One region of the Vulcanococcus sp. DEBay_Sum29NL08_54 genome, then DNA from elsewhere that is predicted to be linked to it. Evidence: predicted binding sites of a transcription regulator. Region 1 holds the regulator's gene; each other region holds the start of a gene.
The links. Region 1 encodes NtcA, which controls nitrogen genes in cyanobacteria. Its sites were predicted from a motif close to GTANCNNNNGNTAC; they were not measured.
Positions count from the first base shown of each region.

Region 2: QZ186_RS00695 (circularly permuted type 2 ATP-grasp protein) is a predicted target of NtcA. The motif match lies at 2,910-2,923, and genes of this name have one in related genera.
Region 3: QZ186_RS10495 (ferredoxin--nitrite reductase) is a predicted target of NtcA. The motif match lies at 3,727-3,740, and genes of this name have one in related genera.
Region 4: QZ186_RS10920 (ammonium transporter) is a predicted target of NtcA. The motif match lies at 1,581-1,594, and genes of this name have one in related genera.

Region 1 covers NZ_JAFMNJ010000024.1:1,026-8,894, reverse strand. The annotation lists gene QZ186_RS08470 (cob(I)yrinic acid a,c-diamide adenosyltransferase) at 1-1, opposite strand, end outside; gene rph (ribonuclease PH) at 119-853, shown strand; gene ntcA (global nitrogen regulator NtcA) at 918-1,658, shown strand; gene QZ186_RS08455 (DUF3084 domain-containing protein) at 1,734-2,915, shown strand; gene QZ186_RS08450 (resolvase) at 2,912-3,349, shown strand; gene QZ186_RS08445 (DUF3146 family protein) at 3,346-3,603, opposite strand; gene pth (aminoacyl-tRNA hydrolase) at 3,610-4,242, opposite strand; gene QZ186_RS08435 (TatA/E family twin arginine-targeting protein translocase) at 4,251-4,502, opposite strand; gene psbH (photosystem II reaction center protein PsbH) at 4,507-4,707, opposite strand; gene psbN (photosystem II reaction center protein PsbN) at 4,794-4,934, shown strand; gene QZ186_RS08420 (alpha-mannosidase) at 4,931-7,869, opposite strand, start outside.
Region 2 covers NZ_JAFMNJ010000001.1:124,946-132,814, reverse strand. The annotation lists gene QZ186_RS00705 (transglutaminase family protein) at 1-354, opposite strand, end outside; gene QZ186_RS00700 (alpha-E domain-containing protein) at 339-1,376, opposite strand; gene QZ186_RS00695 (circularly permuted type 2 ATP-grasp protein) at 1,370-2,809, opposite strand; gene QZ186_RS00690 (hypothetical protein) at 2,998-3,174, shown strand; gene QZ186_RS00685 (peroxiredoxin) at 3,163-3,723, opposite strand; gene rpmB (50S ribosomal protein L28) at 3,750-3,986, opposite strand; gene QZ186_RS00675 (mechanosensitive ion channel family protein) at 4,050-5,090, opposite strand; gene QZ186_RS00670 (glycerol kinase GlpK) at 5,191-6,705, shown strand; gene QZ186_RS00665 (glycerol-3-phosphate dehydrogenase/oxidase) at 6,686-7,869, shown strand, end outside.
Region 3 covers NZ_JAFMNJ010000044.1:996-8,864, forward strand. The annotation lists gene QZ186_RS10465 (APC family permease) at 1-1,163, shown strand, start outside; gene QZ186_RS10470 (hypothetical protein) at 1,425-1,628, shown strand; gene QZ186_RS10475 (hypothetical protein) at 1,689-2,096, shown strand; gene cobA (uroporphyrinogen-III C-methyltransferase) at 2,033-2,821, opposite strand; gene QZ186_RS10485 (hypothetical protein) at 2,818-3,366, opposite strand; gene QZ186_RS10490 (hypothetical protein) at 3,475-3,672, shown strand; gene QZ186_RS10495 (ferredoxin--nitrite reductase) at 3,885-5,456, shown strand; gene QZ186_RS10500 (formate/nitrite transporter family protein) at 5,773-6,663, shown strand; gene QZ186_RS10505 (hypothetical protein) at 6,667-7,449, shown strand; gene cynS (cyanase) at 7,519-7,869, opposite strand, start outside.
Region 4 covers NZ_JAFMNJ010000053.1:554-6,668, forward strand. The annotation lists gene QZ186_RS10920 (ammonium transporter) at 44-1,504, opposite strand; gene QZ186_RS10925 (DUF4278 domain-containing protein) at 1,862-2,086, shown strand; gene QZ186_RS10930 (hypothetical protein) at 2,182-2,400, shown strand; gene QZ186_RS10935 (calcium/sodium antiporter) at 2,397-3,482, opposite strand; gene QZ186_RS10940 (DUF389 domain-containing protein) at 3,540-4,649, opposite strand; partial or broken gene QZ186_RS10945 (SulP family inorganic anion transporter) at 4,758-6,115, shown strand, end outside.

The DNA of each region.
Region 1 (7,869 bases):
TCGAGTGCATGGCTGCCGCTTGGGATCCTGAATGTAGCGGCGTTAGGCCGTCCGGCAAGCAACAAGCACTACCTGTAGTGCAAACACCCGTACCATCGAGGCACTGAGCCAGCCCGCGATGAGCAGCACCCAACCCAGGCGGGACGGCCGCAGCGCAACGGACCTGCGCAGCACGCGCTTCGCTTGGGATCCGATGGGCTTCGCCCTGAGCTCCGTCACGGTGTACACGGGCAACACGGCTGTGATCTGCAGCGTTTGCTTAGAGGAGGGTGTTCCGAAGTGGCGTAAAGGCTCCGGCAAGGGCTGGCTGAGCGCTGACTACCGGCTGCTCCCCGCCAGCACCCCCAGCCGGCAGCCACGGGAGCTGATGAAGCTCTCCGGTCGCACCCAAGAAATCCAACGCCTCATCGCCCGCAGCCTCAGGGCCTGCCTGGATTTGGAGGCGCTGGGGGAGCGGACCCTGCAAATCGACTGTGACGTCCTTCAAGCCGATGCCGGCACCCGCACCGCCAGCATCACTGGAGCCTGGGCCGCCTTAGCCCTCGGCCTGCAACGCCTGGAGCAGCGCGGAGTGCTGGAACGATCGCCCCTGGTGGGGCAGGTGGCGGCGGTTTCCGTTGGCCTCGTGGATGGCGCCGCACTCCTCGATCTCGACTACAGCGAGGACAGCCGAGCAGAGGTCGATCTGAACGTGGTGATGAATCAAGAGCAACATTTGCTCGAAATTCAAGGCACTGCCGAGGGCGCACCCTTCAGTCGCCAACAGCTTTCCAGCCTGGTTGACCTAGCGGAAAGCGGCATCGATCAACTGATGCAGGCCCAGAAGCAGGCCTTGGCAGAGGCAGCAAATTAGTTTCAATGGCTACAGGGCGGCCCTGGACTGATCCGTAGGTTCCAGGCAACTCAGTCGCGCTGAAATGGTCGTGGCAACGCAAGGATTCAGCCGCTACTCCCCTAGCCCTACGACCGGTACGTCAGTGATCGCACCGATCGCGGGGAGTCCCCTGCCGCCCAATGCCACGCTGCTGGATGTCATCCGGGGCCTGAGCGGTAGCACCACCGAAATCGTTGAGCGCGGCAAAACAATCTTTTTCCCCGGCGACCCCGCCGAAAAGGTTTATCTGCTGAAACGGGGTGCGGTCCGGCTCTCCAGGGTCTACGAATCCGGCGAGGAAATCACCGTGGCACTGCTGCGGGAGAACAGCCTCTTCGGCGTGCTGTCTCTACTGACAGGCCAGCGTTCGGACCGCTTCTATCACTCGATTGCCTTTACCCGCGTCGAGCTGGTGACGGCTCCCGCCACCTCCGTCCGCAAGGCGATCGAACAAGACCCGGCGGTTGGTCTACTGCTTCTGCAGGGTCTCTCCTCTCGGATTCTTCAAACCGAGACCATGATCGAAACCCTCACCCACCGCGACATGTCCTCGCGACTGGTGAGCTTCCTGCTGGTGCTCTGCCGCGACTTTGGTGTACCCAGCAGCGAAGGAATCACGATCGACCTGCGCCTCTCCCACCAGGCCATCGCCGAAGCAATCGGATCGACCCGCGTCACGATCACCCGTCTCCTGGGCGACCTCCGCAACGACGGCCTAGTGCAAATCGACCGCAAAAAAATCACCGTCTTCGATCCGTTGGCCCTCGCCAAACGCTTCAGCTAAACGGCTGAACTGGTGGCCGATCCCAGCTGCGTTCCAAGCCACCGCAACCGATACTGATCGTCGTCGCCCAACGTCGTGTCCGGCTGGATCCTGATCCTGGCGTTGCTGATCCTCGGGGGAGTGCTCTCCACCCTGGGGGATCGCTTGGGATCCAAGGTCGGCAAGGCGCGGCTGAGCTTGTTCCGGTTGCGGCCCAAGAAGACCGCCGTGGTGATCACGGTGCTGACCGGCAGCTTGATCAGTGCCATCTCCCTTGGGCTGATGCTGCTCGTCAGTGATCGCTTGCGCACGGGGCTCTTCGAACTCGATCAGATCGAACAGCGCCTGCGGGACAGCCGCGATGCCCTGAGCTCAAGTCGCAAGGACCTGGCCCAAAGTCGGAGCGCCCTGCGCAGCGCAGAGAACGAGCGCAGCGAGGCCCAACGCCAACTCAAGGTGGTGGCCGAGCAGGCCAGCCGGCTGCAGAAGGAACTGGCTCCCCTGATGGAGCAACGCAAACAACTGGAGGCCGAGCGCGACCGCCTCAGCCGTGACATCGCCGCGAAGGATTCCGATCTCCAGCGCAACCGCACTGAGCTCGCCAAGCTCAACAGCAAGATCAAAAGCAGCAGCCAAGAGCTCGAGCGTCTCGAACGCAACCTGATTGCCCTACGTCAGGGTGATGTGGTGATCAGCAGTGGCCAAATCCTGGAGGTGGCCAAGGTGCGGATCGAGAAGCCCAGCCAGGCCCGAGACGTGATCCACGCCCTGCTGCAGCGCACGAATTTGAACGTCTACCAGCGCGTGCTGCCAGGCGAAACACCGAACCGTCAAATCCTGTTGGTACCGCGCAGCGACATCAGCAAATTGGAGACCACCCTCAGCAAACGCGGCGAGTGGGTCGTGAGTCTGATCTCAGCGGCCAATGTGCTCAAAGGGGAGCGTCAGGTCGTGGCATTCCCGGATGTCAGACCCAACAAACGGGTGGTGCGTAGTGGAGAACAACTGGCCACCACCGTGCTGGAGGCCGATGAGCGCTCCCCGGATCAGGTGCGTAGCCGTCTGAACCTGCTCCTGGCAGCAGCCTTTACCCGAGCGCAACGTCAAGGGGCCCTGGCCAACGGCCTGCAATTTGACCCAGCACGCCTCAATCAACTGGCTGAGGCCCTGGTCAACCGCCCCCTGGGCGAGACCGCCAAGCTCGAGGCCGTCTCCAGAGGCAACAGTGATCTGGCCGACCCGATTGCCGTGGACATTCGCTGGCAGCGCCCGCAATGACTTGGATCGGACTCGATCCCGGCCGCAGCAAATGCGGCTTGGTGCGCTCTGACCACAGCACAGGCCAGATCGAGGTTGCCGCCGTGCTCTCCCCGGAAGAGTGCTTCAAGCAGATTGCGATCTGGCGAGAACGTCCGGGTCTTGAGGGTGTTGTGCTCGGCGATGGCACGGGCAGCAAGCACTGGCAGCGGCAACTCAACGACCTGGGCCTGGCTATCCAGGTCATCCCTGAAGCGGGAACCACCCTGGCCGCACGAGCCCGCTACTGGCAGCTGGAGCCCCCCAGGGGCTGGCGGCGAATGCTCCCCGAGGGCCTGAGGTTGCCCCCACGGGACTACGACGATGTCGTGGCTCAACTCCTGCTGGAGCGCCATTGGAGAACGGAGCTCAAGCGGGAACCTGGCTTGGTCGTCTTGCGCCAGCTCGCTGCCTAAAACCTGGCCCGCACGCTGAAGGCGTAGTCCCCACCCGCCTCCAGCTGGTAGTCGGTTTTCAACAGGAAGCGCAGCAACGCGTCCTGGATCAAGGCCCGGCCCAGGGAGGGCTCCACCTGCAGCTCGCCGCGGTCAAAGAACCAGGCGAAGGTCCACTCGAACCCTCCAGCGCTGACCTCACCCTCCAGCACCCGCTGGCTAAAGCTTTGGCGCAGCACCCGCAATTGCGCCGTTGTCGTGGGGAGGCGACTCACGCGGACTCAGGCAGTGGGTTGCTCGACCAGCTTGGCGGCAGAGGGAGCAACAAAACCGTTGAGCCTGTTACCAGCCCGCTCAAACCCCAGGCGCTGAATCAGATCCAGACCAGCCAAGACCTCATCGATGACCTCCTCGAGCACCGGCTGTTCGGCGACGGCAAAGCGGCCGAGGACGTGGCCGACAGTGCGCTGCTTACGTTCCACAGGATTCAAGGCCGGAGCGCCAATTCCGATGCGCAAGCGGGGGAACTCTTGGCCACCGAGATGGGCAATGGTGCTGCGCAGACCGTTATGCCCGCCAGCACCGCCCGAGAGCCGCAGGCGCAAGCGACCGAGGGGGAGATCCATGTCGTCCACCAGGATCAGCATCTGGTTGGGCTCGAAGCCAAACCAATCGAGAGCAGCACGAATCGAACGACCGCTGTCGTTCATGTAGGTCTGAGGCATCAACAGACGCAGGCGTTCAGCACCCTGTCCCACCTCCGCGGCGAGGGCGTGGAGCTTGGACTGCTGCTTAAAGCTGCTGTTTTGACGCTTGGCCAGCTGCTCCAGCGCCATAAATCCGACGTTGTGGCGGGTTCCGGCGTACTTCTCGCCCGGGTTCCCTAAACCAACAACAAGACTCAAAGGAGCCATGGAGTCCTTCAACCGGCCGCTTGCTCGTCGTCGGCCTTGAGTTGAGGCTGGGGCTCTGAAGAAGCCTGGGTGACTTCCGCTTCCACCGTGTCGACCGCCTTTCGGAACTCCTGCTCGAATTCCTTCGAGGCGGACTGAAAACCCTTCAGGGTTTTTCCAAGGGTGCGACCCAATTCGGGTAAGCGCTTGGGACCGAACACCAAGAGACCCACGGCGGCAATCACCGCCATCTCAGGCAATCCGATCCCAAACACGTTCATCGGATCAGCCGATGCCGTTCCAGTTGACGGTGATGCCGTCGAGGATCAGGGACTTGTTGTACAGCTGGAGGATCACCAGCAGGAACACCAGGAACAGGGCCATGAACACGCCCATCACGGGGGTCGTGCCCCAGCCGGGCACAACCTTGCCGTACTCGGAGTTCAGGGGGCGAAGCAGATCTCCCAGGCGGGTGCGTTGAGCCATGTCGGGCTGTGCTCTCTGGCAAGGAGTAGGTCTCGTTACTGTAAGGGGCCTGGCCGCCTGAGCGGCTGGCCCCGTCGAGAGTTGTGATGGAAACCACCTCCCCAGCCATGTCCGTGGCACTGGCCGTCTTGGCTGTGCTGCTGGGCCTCACCGGCTTCGGGATCTACACCGCCTTTGGTCCTCCGTCGAAGCAGCTCAGCGACCCCTTTGACGACCACGACGACTAAACCAGCTCTAACGCGACGACCTGCCAGGGCTTGAGCACAAGAGCTCCGCTCTGCCAGGTCTCAGCATTCCCCCGGCGCCAACGCCGTGGCGAGCCCAGCGTCCAGCTCTGTCGCTGAGGGCTGAGGTTCTGCAGCCTCAGCGCCAGCTGCCCTGGGGTTGAGCCGGGCCTGCAGCTGAGCACGCGGATCTGGGGATTGGCTGGACCCATGCCCTCCATCAAGTCGATCGGAGCGAAGACCTCCGCCTGCTGGGCCGCCTTTTGGGCCGGGCGAATCCATAGCGGTTCTCGAAAACGCTGCGCCAAACGAGGCACCCCGGCCGACGCCCACCCGGCTGCACAAGGGACCAACGCGAGCCGAAGCCGTTGGTGTCCGTTATCGGCCGAGGGGTCAGGCCAGGTGGGTGCTCTAAGCAAGGAGACCCCCAGCTGATCGGGGGTGGCGGAGACGCCCTGGGGCCCATCCAGCAGCACCGCCAGACCACCCGCTCCAGCCTTCGCCTGACTGGCCAGCCAACTGATGGCCGTCACTTCCCAGCGCGCCTGCTCCCTAGCCGTCAGGGGCTGGGCCGGCCGCTCGAGAACCCCCGCAGAGGTATCCGCGGCATAGCGCTGAGCAACCTGCGCCAAGGGCAATTCCAGCCGCAACAGCTCATGGCGCTGGCGCCAATCGACCGTCAAAGCCAGCTCCAGATACGGCGAGGCGGCCCGCAGCTGAATGTCGAGTCGAAGCGTGCTTTGGCCGCAGCGGCCGCGCATGACAAAGCGGCAACAGAGCGGTCCCTGCTCAACCAGTTCCGGTGCTCCCTGCCAAGTCAAAGGCAGCGGCTGCTCGCGGTAGTCCGCCGCAATGTCCCAGGCATCCCAAAACTCGCCCTGATCGCTCCAACGGCGCCATTGCAAAGGGCCTGAGAGCTGGGGAACGCCGTCGGCCCCACAGAGCTGCTGAACACCGTCCGCCCCGATCTCGACGCGCACCAAGCCGTTGTCCAAGCGCCAGTGCCCAGCGCTCGCCTCGCACACAACCGGGTCTGTGATCGCTGCCGCGGCCTGCGGCAGCCCATCCGCGCGCTCAAGGGGAAGCGCCTGAACAGCCGAGGCCAAGGGGAGCTGAACCCATGTCCCACCGGCTGGACGCCCCTGACTGGGGAGCTGCTCCGGGGCCCCCTCGATGCACCAGGCGCCAGCGGGCAGGCGCAGGGTGACCCGCTCCGCAGGCTGGGGCTGGAGTTGCACCAGCCACCAAGGTTCAGCTCCGCCGCGCGCGGGGAGCAGGGCCTGCAGCCCGTGGTCGCGCTGACGGGCGGCCAGGCGCCGCGCTTGGCGCCACTGCGGTTCCGCCTGCTCAAACACCTCAGGGATTGAGGTGCCCGGAAGGATGTCGTGGAACTGCTGAAACAGCAGCGTTCGCCAGTCCGCACCGGGCTGCTCGCTGCCGCGGAGGTGCAGCAGGGCCTGCACCCAATCGAGCTCCCGAAGCAAGCGCTCGAGGGTGCGGTTATGGCGCTTTTGATCCGGGCGGGTGGTTGCACAGCCGCGGTGCAGTTCGAGATAGAGCTCGTCTCGCCAGACCGGCAATCGGCTCGCCAGGGGCTCCAGTCCCTCGAGATAACTGCGCAGGGTTCCGTGCTGCTGGGGGCAGGCCACGGGCTGCTGCTGCCAGAGGGCCAGCTGCTCCAGCATCTCGGCGGTTGGGCCACCGCCGTGGTCGCCAACCCCCGGGAGCCATAGGGCCTGATCCACGCCCGTCGCCGCCTGCCACTGCTGGCGGTAGGTCTCCATCCCCTGGGGATCGCCGCCCGTACCGATGGGAGCCGTCGCCAGGGCCAACAGCTCCGAGCCATCGGCGCTGCGCCAGCGAAACAGGCGATGGGGGAAAGGGTTGCTGCTGTTCCAGGCCAACTTGTGGGTGCAGAACCAACGCACTCCGCTCAGCTGGGCGATGGCAGGAAGCCCAGCTGCGAAGCCAAAACTGTCGGGCAACCAACAGAGCTCGTGCGTCCACTGGGGGAAGCGGCTGCGGCTGTAGGCCTGCCCCTCCTCGAACTGCCGCAGCAGCGAGGGGACCCCAACCAAGACGCAATCGGTTTCCACCCAGGGGCCATTGACCGGCTCAAAACGGCCCTGCGCGGCGGCCACTTGCAGGCGGGCAAAGAGCGCCGGACGGTGCTGCTCCATCCAGGCGTAGAGCGCCGGGGTGGAGTGGGCGAAGTGGAGCTCGGGAAAACGCTCCATCAACGTCAGGGCCGAATCGAAGGTGCGAATCGCCGCCTGCCAGGTATCCGCCACCGGCCAGAGCCAGGCCAAATCCAAATGGGCGTGGCCCAAGAGATGGAAACCGCCAGGGGGGCGAGCCTGGGCCATCCGCGCCAACAGGTTGGGAAGGGCTCCCTTCTCGAGCTCTGGCTGCAACGCAGCCAAGGCATCCCCAGAGAGACGCGAGGCGCCCAGAGACAGAGCTTCGGCCGCCAGCACCCCAGCAGGGTCAGCGGGATCCGTCGGCTCCTGCTCGAGCCGGCTGTGAATCAAGGCCCCGTCGTCATGCAGCGGGGAGCGCAGCCGCAGCTCCAGCTGCAACGGCTGGCCTTCCCACCAAGGGGACGGCAGGGCCCAGCGGCAGGCGCTGTCGAACAGGTCGCCCTGGTGCACCAAGGCCCCATCGGCCCAGAGCTCCACGGCATCGGCCCACCAACAGAGGGCCAGACGGGCACGCCGATCACCGCGCTGAGCCACTTGCCAGGACTCAGGGCAGACCAGCTGCAGGCGCAGGCTGATCCATCGCCCGCCGCGCGGCCAGCTCAGCAATCCACGTTGATGCCAGTCGGGGCGGTGGCATGCACCCCAGGGGTCATCCAGGGCCAAAACGCTGTCTCCGTCTGGCGCCTGCACGCTCCAGAGCGGCAGCAGGTCCCAACGGGTTTGTGCCTGAAACGTTT
Region 2 (7,869 bases), on a different contig from region 1:
CCAGCCTTGGAGGTTGCTCATGAGATCGGGGTTCAGCCTGCCGATGGCGAGCGGCAGGTTCAACATCGTTTCGTCCAGGCAGGCTTCGATCAGGGGTGGTATGAACGTCTCAACCTCGCTCGTGGCCACCACCTGAAAACAATCGGTTTCCTGGAGAAACCGTGCCCGGGTGATGGTGTCGCCACCTGCTGCCATCAGCTCATAGAGCTGGCTCGGCTCAGGCTCGATGCTCAGTTTGAAATCGATCAGACGCTGAAACCCATGGGGCCTGGGCCGCAGGCAAAAACGATGGGGTCCCAGCAGCACGGGCTGGCTGTAGCGGTAGTCGAAGCGATGAATTAAGCGGGCGCGCATGCCAGGTCTTGACCGGAAGCGGTGGTGGACAGGGAGGTGGAGCTCACGGGGATCACTGTTGTGTCTTCGGGGCTCAGTCCGCCCGGAAGCACGAAGTAGCGAGCGTGAATCAGATTGTGCAGCTGGTTGAGGTCCTGCTGAAGGCCATCAATCGCCTCATGGAGGCCACCTGCGATCAGCGTTTCAATTTTGCTGAAACTCCAGCGGGCCTGCGTCAGACCCACCATGCACTCGAGGTCGTCGGGCGTCCCGGCGGCGGCATCGCGCCCGATCACCTGAAGCGTCTCATGGATCCGCTCGAGGCAGTAGCGCACCGACCTCGGGAAGAGGGGATTGAGCAGCAGGAAGGACGCCACCGCTTCCGGTGAAATCACCCCAACGTTGGATTGCCTGAACATCTGATAAGCGCCAGCACTGCGCAGTAGAGACATCCACTGCAACTCGTCGAGTACCCCGCCGACGTCATCAGGGCTCGGGAGCAAAAGGAAGTACTTCACATCAAGGATGCGAGTGGTCTTATCCGCCCTCTCAATCAGCCGACCGAGTCGGCTGAACTGCCAGGAAAGATCCCGACTGAGGGTGGCATCGGTAATTCCGTAAAACAATTGGCAGCCACGCCGGATCTCCCTGAGCTGCTCTGGGGTTGGCTCCTCCCAAAACCCGTCGTTCTCGACCAGGGTCCAGTAGAGACCATTGAGCTGCTCCCACATCTCACTGGTGATGACGTCCCGGATCTGCCTGGCGTTTTCCCTGGCCAGCGCGATGCAGTTGACGATGCTGTTGGGGTTGGCCTCAGCGCGGATGAGAAATTCAAGAACCTGCTGCTCACCTCCACCGGGGTAGAGCGCATCAAACAGAGAGCGATGACCACTGGCATCGATCAGGGGTTGCCAGGGCTCTGCGCTACCAGGGGGGCAGTCCAGCGCCATGGCAGCACTGACCTCGACAAAGCGCGAGATGTTCTCGGCCCGCTCCACATAGCGGTTGATCCAATAGAGGGAATCCGCGACGCGGCTCAGCATGGGGCGTCCTCCACGATCCAGGTGTCCTTGCAGCCGCCGCCCTGGGAGGAATTCACCACCAGTGATCCCCGCTTGAGGGCCACGCGGGTTAACCCGCCTGGTGTGACCCAGGTGGTTTTGCCCCGCAGGATGTAGGGCCGCAGATCCACATGGCAGGGGTAGAGCTCGCCGTCACTGAGGGAGGGGACGGTGGAGAGCTCCAGGGTGGGTTGGGCAATGAAGTTGCGCGGATTGGCCTCGATCTTCGTGGCGAAGTCTTGGATCTCCTCGTCACTGGCATGGGGTCCGATCAACATCCCATAGCCTCCAGCTTCCGAGACGGCTTTCACCACCAGCTCCCGTAGATGGCTTAGGACATAGGACCGATCTTCAGCTTTAGAGCAGAGGTAGGTGGGGACGTTTTGGATGATGGCTTCCTCCCCGAGGTAGTAGCGCACCATCTCCGGCACATAGGCGTAGATCAGCTTGTCGTCGGCAATTCCAGTTCCAGGAGCGTTGGCAATCGCCACCCGTCCCTGGGCATAGACCTCCATCAGTCCGCGGACCCCCAGCATTGAATCGCTGCGGAAGACGGCGGGATCGAGGAAGTCATCATCAATGCGCCGGTAGATCACATCGACGGTCTCCAATCCACGGGTCGTGCGCATCCAAACCCGTCCGTCTTCACAGGCCAAGTCCCGGCCCTCGACGAGGGGAATGCCCATCTGTTGAGCCAGATAGCTGTGTTCGAAATAGGCGCTGTTGAACACCCCGGGGGTCAGGAGGACGACCCGGGGGGAGTCGGTCCAGGGCGCCAGCTCCCTCAGGGTCTGCAGCAGCTGGGAGGGGTAGCGATCAATCGGCTGGACGATCCGGCCACTAAACAGGCTCGGGAACATCCGTTTCATCACCCTCCTGTTCTCCAGGAAATAGGCGACACCAGAAGGACATCTCAGGTTGTCCTCCAGGACGCGCCAGGTTCCTTCTCCATCACGGATCAGATCAAGCCCGGAGATTTGACACCATTTGCCCAAGGGGGGCTTGAACCCTTGAAGCTCGCGCCTCCACCCCAGGGAACTTTCCACGTGCTCCCGCGGAATAACCCCATCTCGGATGATGCGTTGCTCGCCGTAGATGTCACCCAGAAATTGATCAATCGCCTCTAGGCGCTGGGACAGTCCTCGCTCTAGACGCTCCCACTCCTTCGAGCGAATCAAGCGTGGCAGCGGGTCGAATGGCAGGATCCGTTCCCCCACGCGTCCGCCCGAATCATTCAGCCTGAAGGTGGCCCCGAGTCGCTTCAGTAGGACTCCAGCGGCGGCGTGATTGCGGTTGAGTTTCTCGATCCCGAGTGCACCCAGGGAGTTCACCAGGGGCTTGAGGCCGGAGCGAGGGCCTTCGGCGGCACTGAAGTATTCGTCATATCCCTTCTTTGGCCTGTACTCGGTAAACATTGCTCGAGTGGAATTGGGGCAAGCATGCAGAGCAGTCAGACCCCTTCAGGTTCCTTTCGCTACCAAAGTCCACCCCGGTTCGTGGCCACCCGCATCACCTGTAGTGGTCGCTACGGATGATGAGTTGATGCACCTATGGCAAGGGTTCAATCGCCGAGCCAGCCTCTGCTCGTTGCTCCTGAAGACCCATGGCCCAGGTCCCTGTGCTGGTCGATCCCCAAGGGGGAGTGATCTATCAGCTGCGCTCCAGCGAAGGCGAGCTTTATCAAGTGCGATTTGAGGACAACTGCCTGTTCTGCGACAGCCTCCCTGCAGGTCAAGCCCACCTGAGGCTGCTGGAGCAGCGCGCAGCCTCAGGCCTGTAGCTCATCCAGCCGCTTCAGGATCTCCTGGCTGTGGCCTAGGGGCCGTACCCCTAACCAGCGCTCTTTAAGAACCCCTTCTGGGTCAATCAAAAAGGTGTGACGTTGGGAGAAGGGCGGGATCCAGCTGCCGTAGCGCTTGCTGGTTTCTCCTCCGGGATCAGAGAGCAGCGGGTAGGTCAACGCCTCGCTTCCGCAGAACTCTTTGTGGGAGTCCGTGTCGTCTGCACTGATTCCGACCACTTCCGCATTGCGGGCATGGAACAGCTGCAGATCCCGTTGAAAGCCCTTGGCTTCCAAGGTGCACCCCTCCGTGAAATCTCGGGGATAGAAGTAGAGCACCACCCAGCTCCCTTTGAAATCGCTCAGGCTGCGTACGGCTTCGACGGCCCCCCCCTCGCCTGGAACCACGCCGGAGAGCCCAAAGCCAGGGGCCGGTTGATCGAGATCGGGCAGGGTCCCTCCCATCGAAAAGGCCTGCCGGGGGAGTCCCAGCAGGCCTAAGGCCGCAGCACCAAACGAAACAAGCAGGTTGCGGCGGTTCAACTTGATCCTGGGAGAACTCCCAGGATTGAAGCTCAGATCTTGGCCAGGTTGATGCCCAGCTGCTTGGCGTAGGCGCCCAGGCCCTTCTTTTGAATGGTCTTCAGGGCACGGGTGGAGACCCGCAGTTTCACGTAACGGTTGCCTTCAGCCCACCACAGACGGCGCTCTTGCAGGTTCACCTGCTGGAGCTTCTTCGTGCGGATGTGCGAGTGGGAGACGGCCATGCCGTTGTTGGCGCGCTTGCCGGTGAGTTGGCAGACCCGGGACATGACCGATCTTCTAAAAACACAACTTCGGGCAAATTGCCCAAGCGCCCACCATAGCAAGTCGGGTCACACCCCAGAACCCAAGGCCTCAGTGCAGTTGTGCAGGTGCAAGGTTTGCGTCGGGAAGGCGAACTCAATGCCCTCCTGGGCGAAGCGTTGGACGATCGCCAGGTTGATCCGTTGCTGGGCTTCCATCGCCTGGACGTAGTCGTTCGAAGGAACGAAATAGACCAACTCAAAATCAAGGCTGCTGCTGTTGAAGGCCACGAAATGGGCCCGGTCAAAGCGGGCATCGCCCCCCTGCTCAACGATCGCTTTCAACAGGCCAGGGATCCGTTCCAGTACGGCGTGGCTGGTGTCGTAGGTCACCCCCAGCCGATAGATCAGCCGCCGCTCTTGCATCTCCCCATAGTTCGCCACCACTGAGCTGGTCAGGGCGCTGTTGCTCATGACGATCGCTTCGCCGTTGATGCTGCGCAGACGGGTCGAACGCACCCCCACCCTCTCCACCGTTCCCCAGACCTCTCCGACTTGGATGAATTGACCGGGTTGGAAGGGCTTGTCAAGAAGGATGGTGATGTATTCGAAGAATTCAGAGACCGGCTGCTTTAAGGCCAAGCCTGCCCCGATGCCACCGGCGCTCAGCAGAGCCCAGATCGCAGCCATCTGGACACCGATGTTCTGCAGATAGAGGACAGCGCCGACGCACCAGACCAACGCCCGCAACATCGGCGCGAGGGCGCGGAGCATGTTGCCGACCGCTGGATCTCCGCTGTGGGCCGCGGAGCGTTGCAGCAACCGCAGGCTGATGCGGTTGACCAGCCGCACCAGGAACACCACCAGGATGAGTTTCGAGATGGTGAAGACCACCCGATCCGCCTCGGGAGAGGTCGGCAGCAGCCACCAGGCCCAACTGGCGCTGATGACCCAGCCAAGGATTGGGATCGTGTCCGTGATGACCTGAACGATGAAGTCATCGGTTTCGCTTCGCGTTCGCCGTGTCAGACGACCGAAGAAGATCCCAAAGATCCTTGCTGCCAGAAGGGACAGCAACCCACCGCCGAGTAGGGCCGCCACTGCAGGCGCAGTACTCCAGAGCGAGGTCATCGGTAGAGGCGAGGTTTGAGCTGTTTCCACTGTCTCGTGCTGCGTCAAGCCCCTGACAGATCCGCTGGAAGCCCGTAAGAGTGGGGAAACCCTTTTGCCTGTGTCTGAGTCCTATCTGTTAGCTCTCGACCAGGGCACCAGCAGTTCTCGCGCCGTTCTGGTGTCCTCCAACGGCGAGTCGGTGGCCTCGGCCCAGGTGCCGCTTGCCATCCACTACCCGGATGATGGTTGGGTCGAGCAGGACGCCTCCGCGATCTGGCAGAGCCAGCTGGAGGCGATGGCCCTACTGGAGCAGCGCCTCAGTCCAGGGCAACGGGCAGCAGTCAGGGCCTGCGGCATCACCAATCAGCGCGAAACCACCACCCTCTGGCGACGCAGCACCGGCGAACCCTTCGGCCCGTCCCTGGTCTGGCAGGACCGTCGGACCGCATCGATCTGCGGAGATTGGAAGCGCCAGGCGGCGGCGGATCAGTGGCAGCGCCAGACGGGACTTGTTCTGGATCCTTATTTCAGCGCCAGCAAGATCGCTTGGATGCTGCAGGCCTATCCCGAGGCCCGGCAGGCCCTGGCTGGCGATGACCTCTGTTTTGGCACTGTCGATAGCTGGTTGCTCTGGCAGCTGACCCGCGGAGCGCAGCACGCCACAGACATCAGCAATGCCAGTCGCACGCTGCTGCTGGACCTGGAGCAGCTCTGTTGGCTGCCGGAGGCGGTTGAACGCGTTGGTCTGAGCCTGAAGGCGTTGCCCGACTTACGACCCACCCGCAGCTCGTTTGGGGTGATCGCTGAGGGCCTTCCCTTTGCCGGTGTGCCGATCACGGCGATGCTCGGTGATCAACAGGCCGCCAGCTATGGCCAGTTCTGCAGGCAACCCGGCCAGGCCAAGTGCACCTACGGAACCGGTGCCTTTCTGGTCGTGAATTGCGGGCAGCAACCTCAGCGCGCCGCTGGTGGCCTGCTGAGCACCGTGGGTTGGAGCAACGCCGACGGCAGCACGACCTACTGCATTGAAGGCAGCTTGTTCAATGCAGGAACGGTCATCCAGTGGCTGCGCGATGGCCTCGGGATCATTCGTGAGTCCGCCGAGGTCGACGGGTTGGCCTCCAAGGTGGCCAGTGCGGGCGAGCTGATGCTCGTGCCGGCCTTCACCGGCTGGGGCTCTCCCCATTGGGACCCCAATGCCAGAGGGTTGTTGATCGGCATGACCCGTGACACCGGTGCACCGCAGATTGCCCGGGCTGCCCTCGAGGGGATTGCCTTAGCCGTCACCGGACTGCTGCGCGGTGCGGCCGAGGCCCTTGGCGCTCCCCTGCGCACCATCGCCGTTGATGGCGGGGCGGCGGCCTCCGCTGTCTTGCTTCAGGCCCAGGCCGACAGCGCCGGCGTTGAGGTGGTGCGTCCGGCCAATTTGGAGTCCACCGCCTTGGGCGTTGCCCTGATGGCCGGTGAGGCCGTTGGAGTGGTCGACGATCTCGAGGCCATTGCCAGCTCGGTGAGGGCTTCCTCGACCCAGGTGAGCCCTCAGCAAACGGAGGCGCAACGGGAGCGCTGGTTACGCCGCTGGGACCAGGCGGTTGAACGTTGTTTGGAGTGGCATGGCGATGCAACCGTTTGATCTGTTGATCATTGGTGGGGGGAGCAGTGGAGCCTCCCTGGCCTACGAGGCCGTTCGCCGCGGATTGCGGGTGGCGTTACTGGAGGCGGGTGATCCAGGCCAGGGCACCAGTTCCCGGAGCACGAAGTTGCTCCATGGCGGCGTTCGCTACCTGGAGCTGGCCTTCAAGCAGCTCGATGCCGCCCAACTGAAATTGGTGCGGGAGGCCCTGGCGGAGCGCCAGTACTGGATTGATCAGGCTCCTTTTTTGGCCCAACCTCTGCGTATTGCCCTACCGACCCAGGGGCCCATTGAGCAGGCCTATTACCGGATGGGGCTGGGGATGTATGACCTCCTCGCGGGAGCGGCCGGCCTCGAACCCAGTCGTGGCATCAACCGCCAGCAACTGCAACGCTCCCTGCCAGGCCTGGACCCCAATCGCCATGGCGCCGTTCTCTACAGCGATGGTCAATTTGATGATGCGCGCCTGAATCTGTTGCTCTTGCTCACGGCTGAGGCGGCCGGAGCCGTGGTTCAGCGGGATTGCACGGTCGTTGGTTTCGAGCAGGAGCAGGGCCAGCTCACGGGTGTCACAGCGCGTCAGGCCGATGGTGCGCTGAACCACTGGTCAGCCCGCTGTGTGGTCAATGCCACAGGCATCCAGGCCGACAGCTTGAGGCTGCTGGCCGACCCGCAGTGCAGTCCACGCCTTCTGGTCAGCCGGGGGGTGCACCTTGTGCTCAGCGAGCCGTTGTGTTCAGAGGGCGTCGGCCTGCTGATCCCTAAAACCAGCGATGGCCGCGTGATGTTCGTGCTCCCCTTCCAAGGCAGAACACTGGTTGGGACCACCGATTCACCTTGTCCAGTCGATGAAGCCACCTCCGTCTCCGATGCGGAGGAGGCGTTCCTGTTGGATCACCTACGCCAGTGGTTCCCAGGGCAACCCAGCTTCTCGGTGTCCAGCCGCTGGGCCGGCGGTCGCCCTCTGATTCAGCCGGACTCTGAGCGCGGCAGCAGCAAGGTGGTTCGCGAGCACGAAGTCGAACAGCTCGACTGTGGGCTGATCAGCTTGCTTGGGGGCAAGTGGACCACCTGCCGGGTGTTGGCGGTCGATGCCCTCAAGGCCATCGCCCAACAGTTGAATCGAACCCTCCCGGCCCCTGAGCCCCTGCCCCTGCTTGGAGC
Region 3 (7,869 bases), on a different contig from region 1:
TCGCCGCTCTGCTGCTGGTGCTGATGACCTGGGTGAACTTGGCGGGGGTGCGCACCCTGGCCCGCTGGATTGACACCCTGACCAGCTGGAAGCTGGTCATTCCCCTCCTGATTTCGGCCGTCCTGATGCTCAGCGCTTCGGACTGGAGCAATCTGCTGGTGACCGTGGGAGCACCCGGCGCAGGGGAGAACTGGCTGCCCGGCATTGTTCATGCCATCAGCAGTGGCGGCATCCTCTTCAGCCTGCTGGGATTTCGCACCGCCATGGATTTGGCGGGCGAAGCCAGAGACCCCCAACGCACCGTGCCCCTGGCCATGGGCCTTGGACTGGGGCTCTCCATCGCCATCTATCTGGCGCTGCAGCTGGCCTTTCTCGTGGCGGTGCCCCACAGCAGCCTGGGCGCGGGCTGGGGAGCGCTGCAGCTGAGCGCCCACGGCGGCCCCCTGGCGGCGATCGCCATGGGACTCGGTCTGAGCTGGGTCGTGGGGTTGCTGCTGAGTGATGCGGTGATCTCCCCGGGAGCGACCGCCATGACCTACTTGGGGCTCTCCGGCCGGGTGGCCTGGATGATGGGCAGCCTGCGTCTGCTGCCCAGACGGCTGGAGCACCTCAACCGCCAAGCCGTGCCCAGCACAGCACTCATCCTGAGCTTGGTGATTGGCGTTGTGATGCTGCTGCTTGGCCCCAGCTGGCAGCAGATCGTGAGCTTCCTGACCGCCTGCTTGGTGATTGCCTTGGCCGTTGGGCCCGTCAGCCTGCTGGCCCTCCGTCAGCAGCTCCCGACTGCCCATCGCGCCTTTGCGCTTCCTGCTGCCGCACTGGTCTGTCCGCTGACCTTCATGGCCGCCAGCTGGGCTGTGCTCTGGTGCGGACGCACAGCCGTTGAAGGCGCCATCGCCCTCGTCCTGGTTCCGGCCCTGATCTTTACGGGAGTCAACCGATGGCAAGGCCGACCGCTCGATGGGACGCATGGCCGTTGGTGGTTTGGCTACTTAATCGGCCTGCTGCTGATTGCCGAGCTGAGCGGCTCCAATCGCCTGATTCCCGGCGGCGAACTGACACAGATCGCTCTGGCCAGCGCCTTCTCCTTGGCCGTTTTCCCCTTCGCTGTGCGATCCCGCCTGCCGCAGGTCTCGAGCGAAGCCCAGGTCCAAATCAATTAATCGACCGCCGCTGTCGATGGCCAGTTGCTGACATGGGTCGCGACCGGGGATCACTGGCGAACGGCTCAGGCACACCATGAACTAGGCACATTCACCTACAAAAACTAGAAATCAAGGCGCAATCAGGGTCGATCCCAAAGAAAACGTGAAGGGCTTTTTTGTTTGCCTTCCAAAGGCTCACGTTTGATTGCGTGGGGAAACGAACACAGAGCTGGGAGACATTCACCGGCCTTAGAAATCACCCAGTCAGCAGTCGGATTCATGGGCGACCATCTGCATCTCGTCGGACTCACCGGTGATGGCTGCCGGATCGCCCGTGACGGGGGCGGCGGCTATGTCGTGAACCACAACGACAGCGACGGAAGCTGGGAGCGGGTCGCCAACCTCCCCGCGGCCTATGCCGTTTGCGAGCGCTTCAGCCAACGGGACGCCCTCGGGCTGCCCAATTGGCGCGCCGAGGCCTAACGACCAGAAGGCAACTGGCCCAACCCTGATTAGCGTTAGTCCAACCCTTGGAAGGTTGCGATGACAGCCCCCTCCAGCAGCTGCACTGACCGCCCGGGCCGCGCCGGGATCAGCAGTGACAGCTTTTCTGCCCGCAAAGAACAGGCCCTGGTGATCTTGTTGGCCCAGTCCCTCGCCGAGGCACAGATCGGCCGGGCCGATGCCCAGGCCAGCCAAGGCCTCTGGAATGAGGTGGCGGAACTGGAGCTTGACCCAGATCGGATCATCAACCTGCTCTACGGCGGCGAAGACCTAAGCGATCGAGCAGCCCTCAAGGAACGGGATCAGCAGTGGCTCTCCGCCCAGGTGCGCCGAGCACCTCGCGGATGGTCCCTGCGAACCCTGCACCTGGGACGCCCTCAGCCCTATTTGAGCGGAATCGGCATCTCCACGAGGGCCGGCTCAGGGGCGCAGCTTTCAACGCGCTGACTGACGACATCGCCAATCACCACGATGGACGGGGAGGCCAGCTCCGCCTCCTGAACGGCTGCAGCCAAACCACCCAAGGTGGAGACCACCGCCTTCTGCCCCCGCACCGTGCCTTGCTGCACCGCAGCAGCAGGGGTCGAGGCGTCCAGGCCGCCGGCAATCAACTCCTCACAGATATGGGGCAGGTTGTGCAGGCCCATGTAGATCACCAGGCCATCACTGCTGCGGGCTAAGCCGCGCCAATCCACCCCAGGACGACGCTTATCAATCTCCTCGTGACCGGTCACGAAGGTGACGGAACTGCCGGCACGGCGGTGGGTCACGGGAATGCCGACATAGGCAGGGGCGGCGATCCCAGCCGTCACCCCGGGAACCACCTCAACGGCGATCCCATGACGCTCGAGGTGGGCTGCCTCCTCACCGCCACGACCAAAGAGAAAGGGATCCCCACCCTTCAGGCGCACCACGCAGCGATGGCGCTTGGCCATCTCCACCAGCACGGCATTGGTGCTGGGTTGGGGCACAGAGTGATGGCCCCGGCGCTTCCCAACGAAGTGCTGCTCGGCACCGTCCGGCACCAAGGCCAAGACCTCGCGCGGCACCAGTGAGTCATAGACCAGGGCATCGCACTGGCTGAGCAAACGCTGGGCCTTGACCGTCAGGAGGTCGGGATCACCGGGACCAGCCCCCACCAGATACACCTTGCCGGCAACGTCAGCGGTCATGGCAGATCGAGCAGGAGGTTGAACAAGAACTGACGGGTGGCCGGACGCTCCAGCAGCGCCAGACAGGGGGAGACGTCCGTCCGTAGGTGGGCCGTCATCCGATTGGGCGCAAGGGCCAAGGGCAATGCCGCCGCATCGCTCGGGGCGCTTCGGTCTGCACTTAAGCAGGGCACCCCCAGGTAGCGGCTCAGGGCCGAGAGGTAGCGATCCGCCACCCCTGGCCGAAGGGGATGGTGCAACACAGCCGGAGCATTCAGCGCGCGCAAATGCTCCAACCAGGGGCCCCAGGCCCCGAGGAAAGGAAGCGTGCACACCTGATGCCCTTCTCGGCGCAGCCGATCACGGATCCCCGGGACATCACTGCGGGCATGGCTGCCGGGCGTCAGCAGCAGGGGCACCAACAGCAGCGATTGCCCCTGGGGCAGCTCCAGAGGATCAGCCGTGAGGGCTTGCAACCAAACCGGAGCCTGACGGGCCTGGGCGAGATCGTTCAGCAGCTCAGTGATGACCTGGGGAATCTGCCCACCGGCGTGGCCGTGGACCACCAAGAGCAAGGGCGACTGCCGAGCAGCGGAGGGCTTCGGTAGCAACGGCCACCGCCAGCACCCCGGGCCTGCTGATGGAGTCACATCCACCGGATTCATAGGAACACGATGCCAGCCGCCCGCCCCTTGCCCAGCTCCCGCCGCAGGCCCCAGAGCAGCTACGGACGCCCCCGCTACCGGGAGATGCAGCCCACCCCGCAGTGGAGGCGCGAACTCGATGCCGACTTCGCCGCCATGGGCAAGGTCTGGCAAATGATTCGCAGTGGAGCGACGCGAATGCTGGGCGAAATCGGACGCCAATACTGAGCTGCGCGGGGCCGAAGAGCGTGACCATCAACCCGGAAGATGGGGCCCCTTTAGGTATCCGTTGACACCCTTTTCACCACTCCCCTTGGACGGCGTCGATCCGTAACAACGGCGACAAAGCAGTGCAGAGGGCGAATGATTTGATTCCACCCACTAGTCGTTCTTTGTTTTGGAAACGGCTCAGTTGCTGACTTCATCTGAACCGATTTCCCATGGTGGCGACGCCAACGATGTCCAACGCAAACGAGACACCCAGCGCACTACCGAGCTGGCTCGAAGGTAAAAAGCTCAATAAGATTGAGCAGAACAAAGCGGCCAAAGACGGCCTACTCGTCGGCAGCGAAATCGAGACGTTCGCCAAACTTGGATGGGAGAACGTCGATGAGACGGATCTTCAGCTGCGACTGAAGTGGTACGGAATGTTCTGGAGACCCAAAACTCCAGGGCTGTTCATGATGCGCCTGCGGGTTCCCAACGGGGTGATCTCCGCAGAGCAGCTTCGGGTCGTCGGCAACATCGTGGCTCGCTATGGCAGCAACGGAAGCGCCGACATCACCACGCGCCAAAACATCCAAATGCGCGGCATCCTCCTGGAGGACCTGCCCGAGATTCTGGGTCAACTCAAAGCGGTTGGCCTGACCACCATCCAATCGGCCTTCGACAACCCCAGGAACGTCACCGGAAATCCCATTGCCGGCATTGACCCCCTGGAGATTGTCGACACTCGCCCGTACACCCAGGAGCTCGAAAACTTCCTCACGAGCAACCACCAGGGCAACCCCGAGTTCTCCAACCTTCCGCGGAAGTGGAATACGGCTGTCGCTGGTGCACGCGACAACTTCCTGCTCCACAACGACATCGCCTTCCACCCCGTTGAGCGCAACGGCGAGATGGGCTTTGGCGTCTGGATCGGCGGCATCCTCTCCTCCCAGATGAATGCCTATGCCATTCCCTTGAACGCCTGGGTCAAACCAGATCAAATCTGCGCGATCACCGAAGCCGTGATCAAGATCTGGAGGGACAACGGAGAGCGGGACAAGCGCCCTAAGGGTCGCTTCCGCCTGTACCTCGACGAGGTTGGCCTGGAGGCTTTCCGGGCCATGGTGGAAGAACGCTTTGGTCCGCTGACCCCAGATCCAGGTTCAGTCTTCGACGCTGAACCCCGCTCCCACTACGGCATCCACCCGCAGAAGCAGCAGGACCTGCACTACGCCGGTGTCCATGTTCCCGTCGGACGCCTGCTGGCCGAAGACTTCCAAGACATTGCCGCCCTTGCCGAGCGCCATGGCGACGGCAGCGTGCGCCTGACGGAAGATCAAAACGTGATCTTTACCGGCATCAGCAGCGCTCAACTCCAGGCCTTTGAAACGGAACCACTCCTGCAACGTTTCAGCCTGAACCCCAGCCACATTGCCGCTGGCACCGTCAGCTGCACCGGCAACAGCTACTGCAGCTTTGCCCTCACCAACACCAAGGATCAAGCCCTCGCTGCTGCTGAAGCGCTGGATCGTGAATTGGTCCTTCCGGAGGAACTGAAGATCCACTGGACGGGCTGCCCCAACACCTGCGGCCAGGCCTACATGGGCGCCATTGGTCTCACCGGAACCAAAACCAAACAGCCCGATGGCGGCATGGGCGAGGGCTACAACATCACCATTGGCGGCTCCCAAGGTGCCAACCCTCAAATCGGCGAGATGCACCGCAAAGGAGTTCCCGCCAGTGAAATCCAAGCGGTGCTGAAAGAAGTTCTCATTGAACAGTTTGGCGCCAAGCCCAGGACGTAAAAAGCCGCAGTCCGCACTACACATTTACCGGCATTTTTGAGACCAGGTGCTCCTTTCTTCTGAAGCCTGTCCTCAATCAGATCGCACCGTCTCACCCTCAACTTCGGACGCATGTCTTCATCAACGACGCAACAAAAGAGAGATGTCTTCTCTCGGTTTGTGAATTGGCTGAGCAGCAGTGGCACTGACAAAGCTGCCGTCAACAGGCCCCAAGGCAGCCAAGACATCATTTCTCGCTTGATGAACCGCATTAGCGGTTAATTCCTTTCCTCACACATCACTTGCAGAGCAAAACATGAGCGCGACAGCTTCACAGATGGACTACGTCCTACCCAATGAATTAGTCGACGGCATGATTGCTGCCGGCGGCAAAAAAGCAACCGTCAGCGTCAAGAACCTGCTGATCCGCGGTTTCTATTCCGGAGCCATCCTCGGTCTCGCCGTGATCCTGGCCCTGACCGTGGCCGCCCAGAGCAAGATGCCCTTCCTGGGCTCGCTGCTCTTCCCCTTCGGCTTCGCCAGCATCGTCCTCTTCGGCATGGAGCTGGTCACCGGCAACTTCGCCCTGCTGCCCATGAGCGTCTGGGCCGGCAAGGCGAGCTGGAGCGCCACCTTCCGCAACTGGGCCTGGGTCTGGATTGGCAACTTCATCGGCACCGCCGTTGTTGCCCTGATCATGTGGGCCAGCCTGACCAGCGCCGGCACCGTTGAGCCCCTGGCCGCTGCCGACGGCGGTAAGGGCTGGCAGGTCGTGGCCGCCACGATCATCAAGCTCAACAAGCTGAATGTGGTCACCAAGTACGAAGCCCTTGGCAGCACTGGCTTCTTCCTGGCCTTCCTGCGGGGCATGGTCGCCAACTGGCTGGTCTGCCTGGGCGTGACCATGGCCCTGGTGAGCAAGAGCGTTCCCGGCAAGCTGCTGGCCTGCTGGCTGCCGATCACGGCCTTCCAAACGATGGGCATGGAGCACATCGTGGTGAACCAGTTCCTGCATACCGCCGGCCCCCTGCTGGGCTCCGGTGTGTCCTTCGGCAAGGTGATCGTCTGGAACTTCATCCCCGTCACCCTCGGCAACATCGTGGGCGGGATGGTCTTCATCGGGATGCTCTTCTACAGCACCCACCGCACCAAGATGCCCAACGTTCTCCCCAGTGAGCACGACGACAAGCTGGAGCGGGAACTGGCCGCCGAGCTGGGGGCTCGCTGATCAATGGGACTCGCTGTCGCCCCTGCCTCTGACCTTCTTCAGCCCCATGAGGAAGCTGCTCTGAGCGAGCGGCTCGGACGCTGGCGGCGGCAGCCCCTCACCCCTGAAGAACTGAGCGCTCTGCTGCCTCGGGTCTCCGATCCCACCCTTGCCCTCAGCCTGGCTGAGCGGCTGGGGATGGCCGGACCCGAGGCCATTGCCTTGATCCTTCCCCTCTGCCAATCGCAGGGCATTTCTCTGCCCCTCATTCGCGCCCTGGGGATCTGTCATCACCCCCAGGCCTGCACTCAGCTCCTTACCTGGCTGCCAGAGGCCGGACCCCTGGAGCCCGATGTGCTCGAAGCCCTCGGCTGCTGGGGCAATCTGATCGATTTCAGCATCATCGAATCAGCGCTAAGCGCACCTGGCCAGAGCCATCGCCTGGCAGGCCTCAGCCTGCTGACCTTCCGCAATCGCAGCCTGACGGCCGAGGAGGTCCTACGCCTGACGACGCCTCTGCTGCAGGACTTTCGCGCCGATGTGGTGATTGCCACGATCAAGCTGCTGCAACGGCGCAACGAGCCCAGCGTCTTAACTGCCATTCGCGGCTGCATCAGCACCGAAGCTCTGCCCCGCGTCGCTGAAGCGGCACTCCAGGCCCTCGGTTGCATCGGCAGCCTGGAATGCTGCCAGCAGCTGCTGGAGCTTCGAGGCGAATTGGCTGGCACAGCCTTAGAAGAGCCGCTGCGGCGTCAACTCAAGGCTCAGGTCAGGCATCAAGCCCTGGTCGAGCAGGCCTTGGCATAACTATTCATTTCTACAATTCGCCACAAAAAAAGCCCACCGTTGGTGGGCTTTTGCGTTGGGAGCCGAAGCTCACCATTTCTTATAAGGAAGGAACTTGCCGCACATGGTGACCTTCACTCGGTTACCAGCAGGATCTTCAACTTTGTCCACATCCAAGGTGAAGTCAATGGCGCTCATAATGCCATCACCAAACTTCTCTTGGATCACGTCCTTCAGGGGCATTCCGTACACCTGCATGATCTCGTAGAAGCGATAGATCAGCGGATCAGTCGGGATCACAGGATCCAGACCGCCCTTGGTCGGGAACGACTGCAGTGCCTCGGTAATGGCATGGTCAAGGCTGAGCAGTTCAGCCAGCTTTTGGGCTTCTTCAGCCGAAGCGGTGGACTGGCAGTAGAACAGCGAAGCGATCCACACTTC
Region 4 (6,115 bases), on a different contig from region 1:
AAAAGGCCCGCCGAAGCGGGCCCATCGAGCAGAGCTCAGAGGATCACTTCGCCGAAGCGAAATCGGGGTAAGCCTCCATGCCGTGCTCACCGATGTCGAGACCTTCGATCTCTTCCTGCTCAGTGACGCGGATGCCGCCGAAGAGGCCGCCGATCACGGACCAAGCAATCCAGCAGGTGACCAGGGTCCAGATGGCGTAGGCCGCACAGCCCAGGGCCTGAATGCCGAGCTGGCTGAAGCCGCCGCCATTGAAGAGGCCAAGGCCTGCAGAACCGACGTCCATGCCATCAACGCCCCAGAGGCCGATGACGAGGGTGCCCCAGACGCCGCACACACCGTGGACGGAGAAGGCGCCGACGGGATCGTCAATGCCAGAGGCATCCAGTGCGGAGACTGCGAAGACAACGATGATGCCGCCGACGGCACCAGCGACCCAGGAGCCCACCAGGGTCATGTTGCCGCAACCGGCAGTGATGCTCACCAGACCGGCCAGGATGCCGTTGATGATCATCGTCAGGTCGGGCTTGCCCGAAGTCAGGGTGGAGACGATGGTGGCAGCGATGGCGCCACCGGCAGCCGCCAGGGTGGTGGTCACAGCCACGTAGGGCACGTACTGGTCCATCGCCAGCTCAGAGCCGGGGTTGAAGCCGTACCAGCCGATCCAGAGGATCAGGGCACCCAGGGTTGCAATCGACATGTTGTGGCCGGGGATGGCCTGGGGCTTACCGCCCACGAACTTGCCGATGCGGGGGCCAAGCAGCATGGCGCCCACCAGGCCGGCCCAAGCACCCACGGAGTGGACGATCGAGGAGCCAGCGAAATCAATGAAGCCCAGCTCGCTCAGCCAGCCGCCATTCCACTGCCAGGAACCGGAGACCGGGTAGATAACAGCAGTCAGAACCAGCGCGAAGATCACGAACTCGCCGAACTTGACGCGCTCAGCCACGAGACCGGAAACGATCGTGGCGGCGGTGCCGGCGAAGGCAGCCTGGAACAGGAAGTCGACGGTGGGAACCAAGGCTCCCTCGGTCACCATCTCAGCGGTGACGGTGGGGTCAAAGAAGAGGCCGTTGAAATAAAGCCAGCCATCCACCAAGGATCCGCCGTACATCAGCGAATAACCAATGAACCAGTAGGCGGTCACCGCGAGGGCGAACACGAACAGGTTCTTGGCAAGGATGTTGACGGCGTTCTTCTGGCGACACATCCCGGCTTCGACCATGGCGAAACCGGCGTTCATGAAGATCACCAGGATCGTGGCCACCAGGAGCCACATGTTGTTGGCCAGGAACGCTGCGTTGAGCTCGGGGAGCTCAGCGGCGCGGGCCGAAAGGTTGAACACGCCCAGGCCGAAAAGAGCCAGAGGCACACAAGCCAGCCAGGTCAGCGAACGGCCGGAGGACAGTCCTCGCACCTTGCGGAGCAGAAGCTGAGGAGCCTCCAGCAAGCTCGCTTCCTGCAGGCTCTTCGACCGAGGCCGAGAGACAGGAGAAGCAACAGTCATCAAAAAGCAGTCGCTGGGTGGATGACGGATTACCGCCATTAGGTGCCAATGTTCCGCATCACAGACCACCGTCAAGGTCGCATTCGCTACCAATTCGCAAGTCCATCTGGAATTGCGCTAAGGCCGCAGAAGGAAAGTGAAGAAAAAACGTTCAATGGGCCACAGTAACTATTACAAAAAAGACAAAAAAGGGGCTTTTGTTCACTCTGAACATTCTTCATCCGCTAGAAATGCATCAGAAGGACAAAACGTTGAGTGAGCCCCCTTTGGGCCTGGCTCCACCGGAAGTAGCCCACCGCGAGGCGAAGCAACGCTCCTTCCCACGAAGCGGACAACCAGCCAACCCTTCGAGGCCCGATGACCACCATGAACAAACTTCAGTACCGCGGCGTCACCTACGACAACGCCACCCACGAACAGCCCACCAGCGCTCCCGTTGAGCACGCCTACCGCGGCCAACATTTCGAAGCGCCCCTCCGCCACGAAGCGGCTTCAGTCGACACCGCTGTCGATCTGCAGTACCGCGGGCAGCACTACCACCACCGTCAGGCCGAGGCCGCTTCCCAGGTCAACCAAGGCTGATTCCGCCCCAAAACCAAGGCTTTTGGTTTTGGTTCGCTTTGATACATCAGCGTCCAACGCCTCCCCCTCCAATAGGGGGAGGTTTTTTATGGGCCATGGACATCACCCTGACGTCCGTCGGAGAGAGCTACAACCTCAAGCACCGCACGGTGATGGGGATGCTCTGGCTGCAAACCCACTTCGCCGATGAAACCTGGGACTTGATCTGCTCAGGACAGGTCAATCTGAACCGCCAGAGCAGCGAAACCCTCTACAACGACGCCACCGCCGCAGGGGTCAGCGTGTCCATGCTCCCGAGCGTCGTCTGCTCCTAGCCAGCGCTCCTGCGCTGTTGCATCCAGCGCAGTGAGGTCCAAGTCAGGAAGACCAACACCAGGGGCAGAGCTGCCACCAAGACGAACAAGCGGAATTCATCAATACCCGGAGCCGCCGTACTGCTGAGGATCTGCTCAACCAAGTAGAGGCCGTAGGCGCCAAGCAAGAGCCACCCCTCAAGGCGATTGATCACGCCGCCACTCCAGAAAATCGGCAGGCAGGCCAAGGTCGTCAGCACCATCACTGGGAAATCACGGCGCAACAGCTCAGGGCTGACCAACAGTCCGTCCTGACCCGAGAGCAGGGCGCACAGACCCAGGATCAAGAGCTGGTTGAGCAGGTTGCTGCCCACCACGTTGCCGATGGCAAGATCCGCCTTACCCCGGTAAGCCGCCACCAGGGACGTCACCAGTTCAGGCATCGAGGTGCCAGCTGAAACGATTGTCAGACCGATCACCGCCTCACTCACCCCGAGGGTCTGGGCCGCAGCGATGGCGCCTTTGATCAGAACCTGGGAGCCCACCACCAGCAACACCAGACCCAGGGCCAATTTGACGATGGCCACGGGTGTGGTGGAGGCCCCTTCCGCATCAATGTCATCAAGACCGTCCTGGTGGTCTTCCCGCGCCGAGCGCACCTCCCAGACCAGGGTGATCACCAGGGCTGTCAACAGAGCCAGACCCGCAACCCAGGAGAAGCTCCCGGATGAGGCCATCGCCCAGGTGGCCATCGACACAGCGATGAGCAGCGGCACATCCCGCCGCACCAAGCGACTACGAACGCGTAGGGAGGTAATGGCCGCGCTGGCGCCCAACACCACCATCACGTTGAAGATGTTGGAGCCCAGAACGTTGCTAACGGCAATCGAGTCCCCGCCGGAATTTCCCTGCAGGGTCGAGAGCAAGCTCACAAACAGCTCAGGGGCGCTGGTGCCAAAGGCAACGACCGTCAGGCCGATGACGATCTGAGGAATGCCCAGCAACAAAGACAGGGCTACCGCGCCGGCCACAAACAACTCGCCCCCGCCAAAGAGGAGCAAGATGCCCGCGACGATCTCCAGAAAGGTGAGGGCGTCAGGCATGGCCAGCAGCGGACTGGCCCCAATTGTGCACAGAACAGCCGAAATGTCTTCAGGCCGTTACCCCGGCACGGCCGGAGCCGCGGGCGGCGGGGCGACCGCTGGAGCAGGGGCGACGCTGGCCGGCTCAGCTTTCTCTGGAACCACCTCTTGGGGTTCTTCCACGGGGGTGGGTTCGGGGTTGGGTTCGGTCTCAGGACCGATCACGTCAATGGAGACCCGCTGGACCAAAAGGCGGTAGCGGAATTTTTGCGTCCTGTTGATGAAGTCCTGAACCGCCGCAACCTGTTTCGGGGTGGGCAGGTTGGGGCGACTCACCCGAACTGCCGCCTTGATCAAAGGGGGGTTTTGCGTCCAATCGATCTTGACGTCGGTGAGTTCTGAATCCTTACCCAAGGTGATGGTGCGTTGGCGCAGGCTCTCGGTGATGGCCCGCTCGACCTCCTGAAGGGCCTGACGCTGTTGGGCTTGTCCCAGCAGCGTCACAAAGCCACCGGTCAGCGGAATCAGCAGCAGTCCCGTCAGGAGCAGGCTCACCAGACCCATCTGACTGCGGAAGAGCTGCTGGCGCAGGCTCGCCTGGGTGGCCACCAAGGTGAGCAATCCCCCCGAGAGAATGCCCAGCAGGTTGGCGGCAAACAGCAGGGCTGCTCCCCTGGCCGGTTCCCACTGCTGAAGCGACAGCAACAGGCCCAGGACACAGACCGGAGGCACCAAGGCCACCGCAATCGCCGTGCCTGCAACGGATGACACCGCCTCCGGCTTGAGGCGGCCGTAGGTCGCGATCGACCCCGCCACCAAAGCAATGCCCAAATCCAGCAGGTTCGGCGTGGTGCGCCCCAGGACCTCATCGCCCAGGACCGGCAGGTTGGCCACCCAACCCAGGGCCGCTGAGGTCAGCACCGTGATGCCGACGCCCACGGCCAGGGTCAGCAACGCACGGCCCACCAGGGCCAGTCGTCCCTCCAGGATCGCGAAGGAGGCACTGCGCAGGGGCAGGATCCAGGGGGCAATCAACATTGCCCCGATCACCACCGCGGCGCTGTCCGCCAACAGTCCCAGGGTGGCGATCAGGCTCGCCGCAACCGTGAGCACCACATAGGACTGATCCAGGCGGGCTTCCCGCTCAAAGCTGGCCTCCAGCTCGAAAAGGCTGTTCTTCTCAGCCATGCACCAGTCGGAGGTCGTGCACCAAGGATGACCGATGCCGATCTGCGTTGCAGCGACCCAGATCAGCGCGGGAGCACCTAACCTTCCGCGCCAACCTCGGTTCAATCGATGACCAGCGCTTCAGCACCTCCTCGGCGCTCGGGCTTTCGGGTACTGAATCAGATCAGCACCAACAACATCAAAGGGGATCTCTTCGGCGGTGTCACGGCCGCTGTGATCGCTCTACCGATGGCCCTGGCCTTCGGCGTCGCCTCAGGAGCCGGGGCAGCTGCCGGCCTATGGGGTGCGGTGCTGGTGGGCCTGTTCGCAGCCCTCTTTGGCGGAACCCCCAGCCTGATCTCCGAACCCACCGGTCCCATGACCGTGGTGATGACGGCCGTGATCGCGAGCTTGACGGCCCGCAATCCCGAGCACGGGCTCGCCATGGCCTTCACCGTGGTGATGCTGGCCGGCCTCTTCCAGATCGCCTTCGGTCTGCTGCGGCTCGGTCGCTACGTCACCCAGATGCCCTACACGGTCATCTCGGGCTTCATGAGTGGGATCGGCCTGATCCTGATCATCCTGCAGCTGGGACCCTTCCTCGGTCAGGCCAGCCCGAAGGGCGGCGTCATGGGCACCCTCAACAACTTGCCCCAGCTGCTGGCCAACGCCCGGCCCACCGAGATCACTCTGGCGGTGATCACGATGGCCATCCTTTGGCTAACCCCAGCGGCCGTCAAAAAAATTGCTCCGCCCCAACTGATTGCCCTGGTGGTTGGGACGTTGCTCTCCATCACCGTTCTGGCTGGTGGCGGTGGTGAGGAGATTCGCCGCATTGGTGAGATTGCCTCTGGCTTCCCCGCCCTGCAAATTCCCCACTTCGAGCTGAGTGAATTGCGGCTCATGCTCATCGACGGAGCCGTCCTGGGCATGCTCGGCTGCATCGATGCGCTCCTCACCTCGGTGGTGGCCGACAGCATCACCCGCACGGAGCACGACTCCAATAAAGAGTTGATTGGCCAGGGACTCGGCAACCTCGCCTCCGGCCTCTTCGGTGGCCTGCCCGGCGCCGGCGCCACCATGGGCACCGTGGTCAACATTCAGAGCGGCGGCCGCAGTGCCCTCTCTGGCATCAGCCGGGCCCTGATCCTGATGGTGGTGATCCTCGCCCTCACCGGCGTCGCCGCCCAGATCCCCCAGGCCGTCCTCGCCGGCATCGCCCTGAAGGTGGGTGTCGACATCGTCGACTGGGGCTTCATCAGGCGCGCTCACCGCATCTCGGTCAGCGGCGCGCTGATCATGTATCTGGTGATCGCCCTCACGGTCCTGGTGGATCTGATCGCCGCCGTGGGCGTGGGCGTCTTCATCGCCAACATCCTCACGATCGACAAGATGAGCGCCCTGCAGAGCAAGAGCGTCAAGTCGATCAGCACCGGTGACGGCGACCTCGAGATCAGTGATGAAGAGCGTCAACTCCTCGACGCCGC